3 linked regions of the Halorhodospira halophila genome follow. The protein of the gene in region 1 binds, or shares a complex with, the protein of each later gene. Links are inferred from orthologs where the notes say so. Each region holds a gene or a part of one and is shown in the gene's direction. Other genes may lie near its edges. The genes, in order: sdhA, CCR79_RS07860 and frdD.

Region 1 (3,101 bases):
TGGCTGCGGTCCTGCTGGTCGCCTGGGTGATGGCCTTGGCCGCCGGACCCGAATACTACGAACTGCTGACGCGGGTGCTCGGCCACTGGTTCGGGCAGCTGGTGCTGCTGGGTATCACGTTCAGCCTGGCCTACCACCTTTGCAATGGCGTTCGGCACCTGGTTTGGGACACCGTGCGCGCCTTCGAGCTCAAGGCGGTCTATCGCGGCGGTTACATGGTGCTCGCCGCGAGCGTCCTGTTGACCGCCCTGGTCTGGGTGATCGCCTACGCAGGGGAGTTTTGATCATGCGTAAGTACGAGACCGCCGTCTCCCGGGCCCGCGGCCTCGGCTCGGCCAAGAACGGCTTCCACCACTGGTGGCATCAGCGCCTGACCGCGGTGGTGCTGGTTCCGCTGATGATGTGGCTGGGGATCGGCCTGGCCCTGCAGGCCGGCGCCGATTTCGAGGCGGCCCGGGCGTGGGTGGCGAACCCGTTCAACGCGACGCTGCTGATCGCCGCGATCATCATGTTGTTCTATCACGGGGCGCTCGGCGTTCAGGTGGTCATCGAGGACTACGTCCACCTCGAGGGGCTGAAGTGGTTCGGCAACCTCGCCGTCTACTTCGCATGTTTCCTGGTGGCCGTCGCCGGGATCCTGGCGGTCATCCAAATCGTTCTGGGGGGCTGAGGCGCAGATGACAGAACCGATCAAGACGGTCGAACACCAGTACGATGTCGTCGTTGTCGGTGCCGGTGGGGCCGGGCTCCGGGCGACCTTCGGCATGGCCGAACAGGGGCTGAACACCGCCTGTGTCACCAAGGTGTTCCCCACGCGCAGCCACACCGTGGCGGCCCAGGGCGGCGTCTCGGCGGCGCTCGGCAACATGGGCGAGGACGACTGGCGCTGGCATATGTACGACACCATCAAGGGGTCGGACTGGCTGGGTGACCAGGACGCCATCGAATACATGTGCCGCGAGGCGGTGCCGGCCATCGTGGAGCTGGAGCACTACGGCGTGCCCTTCTCGCGCACCGAGGACGGCAAGATCTATCAGCGCCCGTTCGGCGGCATGACCACCCACTTCGGTGAGGGAACGGCCCAGCGGACCTGCGCGGCCGCGGACCGAACCGGGCATGCCATCCTGCACACGCTCTACCAGCAGGCGCTCAAGCACAAGGCGGAGTTCTACATCGAACACTTCGCCATCGACCTGATGATGGACAACGGGGTTTGCCGGGGCGTGGTCACGCTCGACATGGAGACCGGCACGGTGCATATCTTCCGGGCCCATCAGGTGGTGCTGGCCACTGGCGGCTACGGGCGGAGCTACTTCTCCTGCACCTCGGCCCACACCTGCACCGGGGATGGCAACGGCATGGTCCTGCGTGCCGGTCTGCCGCTCCAGGACATGGAGTTCGTGCAGTTCCACCCGACCGGGATCTATGGCGCGGGCTGCCTGATCACCGAGGGGGTCCGGGGCGAGGGCGGTTACTTGACCAACGCCCAGGGCGAGCGGTTCATGGAACGTTACGCCCCGAACGCCAAGGATCTGGCCTCGCGCGACGTGGTCTCCCGCTCGATGACCATCGAGATCCGCGAGGGGCGGGGGGTCGGCGAGCACGGCGACCATATCCACCTGCATCTGGAGCATCTCGGGCCGGAGGTGATCCATGAACGGCTGCCAGGTATTGCCGAGTCGGCCCAGATCTTTGCCGGTGTCGATGTGACCAAGGAGCCGATCCCGGTCCTGCCCACGGTCCACTACAACATGGGCGGGATCCCGACCAACCACATGGGTGAGGTGGTTCATCTCAAGGGTGGTGACCCCGATGCGGTGGTTCCGGGGCTTATGGCCATCGGCGAAGCTGCCTGCGTCTCGGTGCACGGCGCCAACCGGCTCGGGTCGAACTCGCTGCTTGATCTGGTGGTCTTCGGCCGAGCCGCCGCCCACCGTGCCGCCGAAGTCATCGGCGGCCGCGGCAAACCCCATGCACCCCTGCCAGAGGGGGCGCCGGATCTGGCGCTGCAAAGGCTGGATCGGCTGCGTCGGGCCAATGGCAGCAAGCCGACGGCGCAACTGCGGGCCGAGATGCAGAACACCATGCAGAACTACGCCGCGGTCTTCCGCACGGGTGATGTGTTGGAGCAGGGCTGCAACCGGATGGACGATGTCTTCCGGGGCTTCGCCGACGTCGGGGTAACCGACCGTTCGCTGATCTGGAACTCGGATCTGATCGAGACGCTGGAGCTGGAGAACCTCCTTGGCAGCGCGGTGACCACCATCCATTCGGCGCGCAACCGCTTGGAGAGCCGCGGTGCCCACGCCCGGGAGGACTACTCGGAGCGTGATGACGAGAACTGGCTCAAGCACACGCTGGCGACGCTGCGCAGTGACGGTACGGTGGACATCGACTACCGCCCCGTCCATCTCCATACCCTGAGCGACGACGTGGAGGCGATCCCTCCCAAGGCCCGGGTGTACTAAAGACTCCAGGGAGACAGACATGGCAGAGTTCAGGCTTCCCGCCAACTCCCGCATCCGGAAGGGCTACACCTACCGTGCCCCCGACGCGGAAAAGAGCGAGAACATCCGGCGCATCCGGGTCTATCGTTACGACCCGGAGGGCGGCGCCACCCCGCGCATGGATACCTACGAGATCGACGCCGACAGCGCCGGACCGATGGTTCTCGATGCGCTGATCAAGATCAAGGACGAGGTCGATCCGACACTCACCTTCCGGCGTTCCTGCCGGGAGGGGATCTGCGGCTCCTGTGCGATGAACATCGACGGGACCAACACGCTCGCGTGTACCAAGGGCATGGATGAGATCAAGGGCGACGTGAAGGTCTACCCCCTGCCACACACGGACGTGATCAAGGACCTGGTCCCCGACCTGAATCACTTCTACGCCCAGTACGCCTCGCTGGAGCCGTGGATCAAGACCGAAACCCCGACACCGCCGGACAAGGAGCGCCTGCAGTCGAAGGAGGAGCGCGAGGCCCTCGATGGGCTCTACGAGTGCATCCTATGCGCCTGCTGCTCGACCTCCTGCCCGAGCTACTGGTGGAACGGCGATCGCTACCTGGGCCCGGCAGCGCTGCTTCAGGCTTATCGTTG
Region 2 (3,149 bases), on another replicon or contig:
GGGGGGATTCCCACCGACGTCCGGGGTGCCGCCCCCCTGTCGGGGCTGTTTGCTGCCGGGGAGTGCGCCAGCACCGGGATTCACGGAGCCAACCGGCTCGGTTCCAACTCGCTCGCGGAACTCCTTGTCTTCGGCCGGGCGGCAGGAGAGGCGGCCGCCGAGTACGCCCGCGAGGCACCGCGGCGGCCGCAGCGCGTGGTGGAGCAGCTCGCTACCGAGGCCCTGGCGCCGCGGCTTGAACTGCTGCGCAACGACAGGGGCGAGCGGCTCGCTACGCTGCGCGCGGATCTCAATCGGGCCATGGAACAGGGGGTGGGGATCTTTCGCAACGAGGCCGGCCTGGAGCAGGCGTGCACGACGCTGGCGGCGCTGCGCGAGCGCCTGCGACGCGGCATCCGCCTCGACGACCGCAGCCGGACATACAACACCGAGTGGCTGACTGCGATGGAGTTCGGGGCCAGCCTGCAGGTGGCTGAGGCGATGGCCTGGTCGGCGCGGGCACGCAAGGAGTCCCGCGGCGCCCACGTGCGCGATGACGCCTATAGCGAGCGTGATGACGAGCGCTATCTGGTTCATACCCTGGCCTACCCCGGTGACGGGACGGGCCCCGTGATCGACCATGCGCCGGTGACCGTTACCCGCTCTGCGCCGCGGCGGCGGGCCTACGGCGCTGAAGGGGAGGCGCAGGCATGAGCGAATCGCAGCGGATCACTCTGGCGGTGCAGCGTTTCCACCCGGAACAGGACGCCGAACCGCGCTGGCAGCGCTATGCCGTGCCGTACACGCCGGATATGTCCGTGCTCGAGGGGCTGCAGTACATCAAGGATCACCTCGATGGCAGCCTGACCTTCCGCTGGTCCTGTCGCATGGCGATCTGCGGTAGCTGTGGCTGCATGATCGACGGCGAACCCGAGCTGGCCTGCCATGTCTTCCTCCGCGACTACGCGCCGGGGCCGGTGTGGGTGTCGGCACTGGACCACTTCCCCGTGCAGCGGGATCTGGTCATCGATCAGAGCGACTTCCTCGAGAAGCTCGAGACGGTGCACGCCTACCTGATCCCGGCCGGGGAACGGACGGCGGCCGAGGGGACCTATCGGCAGACGCCGGAGCAGATGACGGATTACTACGCGTACGCCCAGTGCATCAACTGCCTGCTCTGCTATGCCGCCTGCCCGCAGTACGGTTGGCATCCGGACTTTGTCGGCCCCGGGGCCCTGGCGCTACTCCAGCGCTACAACCTGGACAGCCGTGACGCAGGTAGCGAGTTGCGGCACGCGGTGGTTGATGCCGAACAGGGGGTCTGGGGCTGCACGCTGGTCGGCCACTGCTCCGAGGTCTGCCCCAAGGGGGTCGATCCCGCGCGGGCCATCAATCAGAACAAGCCCGGCAGCAGCGCGCGGTACTTGCTCGACTGGCTGCGGCCCGGTCGTCGTCGACAGGAGGGATCGGAATGAGCCGAGCGCGCGTCTACCGTCCGACCATGCGCGGTTGGTGGGAGCGGCATCCGGCCTACCGCCGCTACCTGTTGCGCGAAGGCAGCAGCGTCCTGCTGGGCCTTTATGCGCTCTGGCTGCTTGCCGGACTGTTGGCCCTTGCTGCTGGGGAAGCCGCCTACCAAGGGTGGCGGGACCTGCACGGCAGCCCCTGGTTGTTCGGCCTCCACCTGGCCGCTCTGTTGGCCGCCGCCTACCACGCTGTCACCTGGTTCCGGTTGCTGCCCCTGACGCTGCCGGTCCTGCGCTGGCGGGGCCGCAGGCCCACCGACCGGGCGGTCGTGCGGGGTGCCTGGGTGGTCTCGGTGGCCCTCTCGGGCGGGGTGTGGCTCTATCTCCTGGGAGGCGTCCGATGAGGCGTTCGCACGAACCGCCGCTGTGGCTGCTCTTCGGTGCCGGGGGCCTACTCGCCGCGCTGCTCGCCCCGGCGCTGATCCTGCTGACCGGCGTCGTGATGCCCGTGGCTGCAGAGCATGGCATCGAGGTACTGGATTACCACGCATCCCGCGAGCTGTTCGCCCGGCCGGTGGTGGGGGTGCCAGTGGCCCTCGCGCTGGGGCTGGTGCTCTGCCACGCCGCTCACCGCATCTACCATACCCTGCGCGATCTCGGGATTCCGGCAGGGCGCGGTACCTGGTGGGTCTGCTACGGCGGCGCCGGTGTCGCGGGGGTGCTCGGTGTGGGCGCGGTTGTTGCCCTGTGGTGGTGAACTCAGGGCGGGTCGTTGGGCGCCTGGGGGCGACAGCAGCGTAGCCGCGGGTGGGGCTCCGGCCGTGCCCAGAGGAATCCCTGGCCGACGCGGCACCCGGCATCGATGAGCTGGTCGCGCTGCTGCAGGGTCTCGACCCCCTCGGCCACCACCTCAAGCCCGAGGACATGGGCGAGCTGCAGGATGGTCTCCACGATGGAGCGGGATTCCGGCGTGGTCTCCATGTCCCAGATGAAGCCGCGGTCGATCTTGACCCGGTTGATGGGCAGGCGCTTGAGGTAGAGCAGGGACGAGTAGCCGGTGCCGAAGTCGTCGATGCTCAGCGACACTCCGGCCCGGCGCAGGGCGGCCAGCCGCTCCAGGGTGCGGGGGCTGAGATCCATGATGGTCGACTCGGTGATCTCCAGCTCCAGGTGCCGTGCCGGCAGGCCGGTCTGCTCCAGCGTACGCAGGACCGTCTTTTCGATGTTGCCGTTGTGGAACTGGGCCCCGGACAGGTTGACGGCGATGCGCCCGAACTCGCGTCCCTGGTCCAGCCAGGTGCGCCCTTGCTGACAGGCCTGGTGGAGGATGTCCTCCCCCAGCGCCGCCATGGTTCCGACCTCCTCGGCGACCGAGATGAAGGCGCCCGGGGCCAGTAGCCCCCGGTCCGGGTGGTGCCAGCGGACCAGGGCTTCGATGCCCACGATCTGACCGGTCTGCAGCTCGACCTGGTGCTGGAAATAGGGGACCAGTTCACCGCGCTGCAGGCCCTGACGCATCTCCTGGGCGAGATCCAGCCGGCGCTGGGCATGTTCAGTCAGCTCCTCGGCGTAGAAGCACGTGGTGTTGCGTCCGTCGGCCTTCGCCTTGTGCAGCGCCGAGTCGGCGTTGCGGACCAGCGCCTCGACGGTCTCGCCGTTGTCCGGATACATGCTGATGCCGATGCTACACCGGCACTGGAACCA
Region 3 (3,149 bases), on another replicon or contig:
CGTGCGCGATGACGCCTATAGCGAGCGTGATGACGAGCGCTATCTGGTTCATACCCTGGCCTACCCCGGTGACGGGACGGGCCCCGTGATCGACCATGCGCCGGTGACCGTTACCCGCTCTGCGCCGCGGCGGCGGGCCTACGGCGCTGAAGGGGAGGCGCAGGCATGAGCGAATCGCAGCGGATCACTCTGGCGGTGCAGCGTTTCCACCCGGAACAGGACGCCGAACCGCGCTGGCAGCGCTATGCCGTGCCGTACACGCCGGATATGTCCGTGCTCGAGGGGCTGCAGTACATCAAGGATCACCTCGATGGCAGCCTGACCTTCCGCTGGTCCTGTCGCATGGCGATCTGCGGTAGCTGTGGCTGCATGATCGACGGCGAACCCGAGCTGGCCTGCCATGTCTTCCTCCGCGACTACGCGCCGGGGCCGGTGTGGGTGTCGGCACTGGACCACTTCCCCGTGCAGCGGGATCTGGTCATCGATCAGAGCGACTTCCTCGAGAAGCTCGAGACGGTGCACGCCTACCTGATCCCGGCCGGGGAACGGACGGCGGCCGAGGGGACCTATCGGCAGACGCCGGAGCAGATGACGGATTACTACGCGTACGCCCAGTGCATCAACTGCCTGCTCTGCTATGCCGCCTGCCCGCAGTACGGTTGGCATCCGGACTTTGTCGGCCCCGGGGCCCTGGCGCTACTCCAGCGCTACAACCTGGACAGCCGTGACGCAGGTAGCGAGTTGCGGCACGCGGTGGTTGATGCCGAACAGGGGGTCTGGGGCTGCACGCTGGTCGGCCACTGCTCCGAGGTCTGCCCCAAGGGGGTCGATCCCGCGCGGGCCATCAATCAGAACAAGCCCGGCAGCAGCGCGCGGTACTTGCTCGACTGGCTGCGGCCCGGTCGTCGTCGACAGGAGGGATCGGAATGAGCCGAGCGCGCGTCTACCGTCCGACCATGCGCGGTTGGTGGGAGCGGCATCCGGCCTACCGCCGCTACCTGTTGCGCGAAGGCAGCAGCGTCCTGCTGGGCCTTTATGCGCTCTGGCTGCTTGCCGGACTGTTGGCCCTTGCTGCTGGGGAAGCCGCCTACCAAGGGTGGCGGGACCTGCACGGCAGCCCCTGGTTGTTCGGCCTCCACCTGGCCGCTCTGTTGGCCGCCGCCTACCACGCTGTCACCTGGTTCCGGTTGCTGCCCCTGACGCTGCCGGTCCTGCGCTGGCGGGGCCGCAGGCCCACCGACCGGGCGGTCGTGCGGGGTGCCTGGGTGGTCTCGGTGGCCCTCTCGGGCGGGGTGTGGCTCTATCTCCTGGGAGGCGTCCGATGAGGCGTTCGCACGAACCGCCGCTGTGGCTGCTCTTCGGTGCCGGGGGCCTACTCGCCGCGCTGCTCGCCCCGGCGCTGATCCTGCTGACCGGCGTCGTGATGCCCGTGGCTGCAGAGCATGGCATCGAGGTACTGGATTACCACGCATCCCGCGAGCTGTTCGCCCGGCCGGTGGTGGGGGTGCCAGTGGCCCTCGCGCTGGGGCTGGTGCTCTGCCACGCCGCTCACCGCATCTACCATACCCTGCGCGATCTCGGGATTCCGGCAGGGCGCGGTACCTGGTGGGTCTGCTACGGCGGCGCCGGTGTCGCGGGGGTGCTCGGTGTGGGCGCGGTTGTTGCCCTGTGGTGGTGAACTCAGGGCGGGTCGTTGGGCGCCTGGGGGCGACAGCAGCGTAGCCGCGGGTGGGGCTCCGGCCGTGCCCAGAGGAATCCCTGGCCGACGCGGCACCCGGCATCGATGAGCTGGTCGCGCTGCTGCAGGGTCTCGACCCCCTCGGCCACCACCTCAAGCCCGAGGACATGGGCGAGCTGCAGGATGGTCTCCACGATGGAGCGGGATTCCGGCGTGGTCTCCATGTCCCAGATGAAGCCGCGGTCGATCTTGACCCGGTTGATGGGCAGGCGCTTGAGGTAGAGCAGGGACGAGTAGCCGGTGCCGAAGTCGTCGATGCTCAGCGACACTCCGGCCCGGCGCAGGGCGGCCAGCCGCTCCAGGGTGCGGGGGCTGAGATCCATGATGGTCGACTCGGTGATCTCCAGCTCCAGGTGCCGTGCCGGCAGGCCGGTCTGCTCCAGCGTACGCAGGACCGTCTTTTCGATGTTGCCGTTGTGGAACTGGGCCCCGGACAGGTTGACGGCGATGCGCCCGAACTCGCGTCCCTGGTCCAGCCAGGTGCGCCCTTGCTGACAGGCCTGGTGGAGGATGTCCTCCCCCAGCGCCGCCATGGTTCCGACCTCCTCGGCGACCGAGATGAAGGCGCCCGGGGCCAGTAGCCCCCGGTCCGGGTGGTGCCAGCGGACCAGGGCTTCGATGCCCACGATCTGACCGGTCTGCAGCTCGACCTGGTGCTGGAAATAGGGGACCAGTTCACCGCGCTGCAGGCCCTGACGCATCTCCTGGGCGAGATCCAGCCGGCGCTGGGCATGTTCAGTCAGCTCCTCGGCGTAGAAGCACGTGGTGTTGCGTCCGTCGGCCTTCGCCTTGTGCAGCGCCGAGTCGGCGTTGCGGACCAGCGCCTCGACGGTCTCGCCGTTGTCCGGATACATGCTGATGCCGATGCTACACCGGCACTGGAACCAGCGGCGGCTGTACTGGAACGGTCGCTCCAGTTCCTGGTGGACGGTCTCAGCGCAGGCGAGAGCGTCCCGGTGGTCGCGGATCTCGGCCAGGCAGATGCTGAACTCGTCGCCACCCAGTCGCGCCAGGGTGTCATCGGCGCCGAGGCGCGCCTGGAGGCGGTGAGCCACCTGGCGGAGGACGCGATCGCCGGCGGTATGACCGAGGCTGTCGTTGACGTCCTTGAAGTGGTCGAGGTCGATGAACAGCACGGCTAGCTGTTCACCGGACTGTCGCGAGCGCTCCAGGGCGCGGGCCATGCGGTCCTTGAACAGCAGGCGATTGGCGAGGCCGGTGAGCGCATCGTGGTAGGCCTGGAACTGCAGCCGCTCCTGGGAACGTTTGAGCTCGGTCAGGTCGCTAAAGACGGCAATGTAGTTGACGACTTCGCCGTAGGCCCCGGTGACACGGCTGATGGTCACCCACTTCGGCTGCAGGGTGCCGTACTTGGAGCGGTCCCAGAGTTCGCCGGACCAGCTACCCTCCC

Evidence for each region.
Region 2: sdhA (region 1) and CCR79_RS07860 share a complex: the UniProt entries of both Escherichia coli proteins name them as parts of the enzyme complex. The link is inferred for Halorhodospira halophila from one-to-one orthologs.
Region 3: sdhA (region 1) and frdD share a complex: the UniProt entries of both Escherichia coli proteins name them as parts of the enzyme complex. The link is inferred for Halorhodospira halophila from one-to-one orthologs.

The regions. Positions count from the first base shown.
Region 1 is NZ_NHSN01000001.1:105,785-108,885, reverse strand. The notes cover bases 122-3,072. They hold sdhA (succinate dehydrogenase flavoprotein subunit), read left to right. Parts: upstream 122-677; coding sequence 678-2,468; downstream 2,469-3,072. Other genes in these bases: CCR79_RS00500 (succinate dehydrogenase iron-sulfur subunit), read left to right, coding at 2,488-3,072; sdhD (succinate dehydrogenase, hydrophobic membrane anchor protein), read left to right, coding at 287-670; sdhC (succinate dehydrogenase, cytochrome b556 subunit), read left to right, coding at 122-284. In the rest of the region: more of sdhC, read left to right, coding at 1-121; more of CCR79_RS00500, read left to right, coding at 3,073-3,101. UniProt on the Escherichia coli protein: Two distinct, membrane-bound, FAD-containing enzymes are responsible for the catalysis of fumarate and succinate interconversion; the fumarate reductase is used in anaerobic growth, and the succinate dehydrogenase is used in aerobic growth.
Region 2 is NZ_NHSN01000018.1:142,198-145,346, reverse strand. The notes cover bases 151-3,149. They hold CCR79_RS07860 (fumarate reductase subunit C), read left to right. Parts: upstream 151-1,450; coding sequence 1,451-1,849; downstream 1,850-3,149. Other genes in these bases: CCR79_RS07850 (EAL domain-containing protein), read right to left, coding at 2,205-3,149; frdD (fumarate reductase subunit FrdD), read left to right, coding at 1,846-2,202; CCR79_RS07865 (succinate dehydrogenase/fumarate reductase iron-sulfur subunit), read left to right, coding at 690-1,454; frdA (fumarate reductase (quinol) flavoprotein subunit), read left to right, coding at 151-693. Also shown: more of frdA, read left to right, coding at 1-150. UniProt on the Escherichia coli protein: Two distinct, membrane-bound, FAD-containing enzymes are responsible for the catalysis of fumarate and succinate interconversion; fumarate reductase is used in anaerobic growth, and succinate dehydrogenase is used in aerobic growth.
Region 3 is NZ_NHSN01000018.1:141,674-144,822, reverse strand. The notes cover bases 1-2,999. They hold frdD (fumarate reductase subunit FrdD), read left to right. Parts: upstream 1-1,321; coding sequence 1,322-1,678; downstream 1,679-2,999. Other genes in these bases: CCR79_RS07850 (EAL domain-containing protein), read right to left, coding at 1,681-2,999; CCR79_RS07860 (fumarate reductase subunit C), read left to right, coding at 927-1,325; CCR79_RS07865 (succinate dehydrogenase/fumarate reductase iron-sulfur subunit), read left to right, coding at 166-930; frdA (fumarate reductase (quinol) flavoprotein subunit), read left to right, coding at 1-169. Outside these bases: more of CCR79_RS07850, read right to left, coding at 3,000-3,149. UniProt on the Escherichia coli protein: Two distinct, membrane-bound, FAD-containing enzymes are responsible for the catalysis of fumarate and succinate interconversion; fumarate reductase is used in anaerobic growth, and succinate dehydrogenase is used in aerobic growth.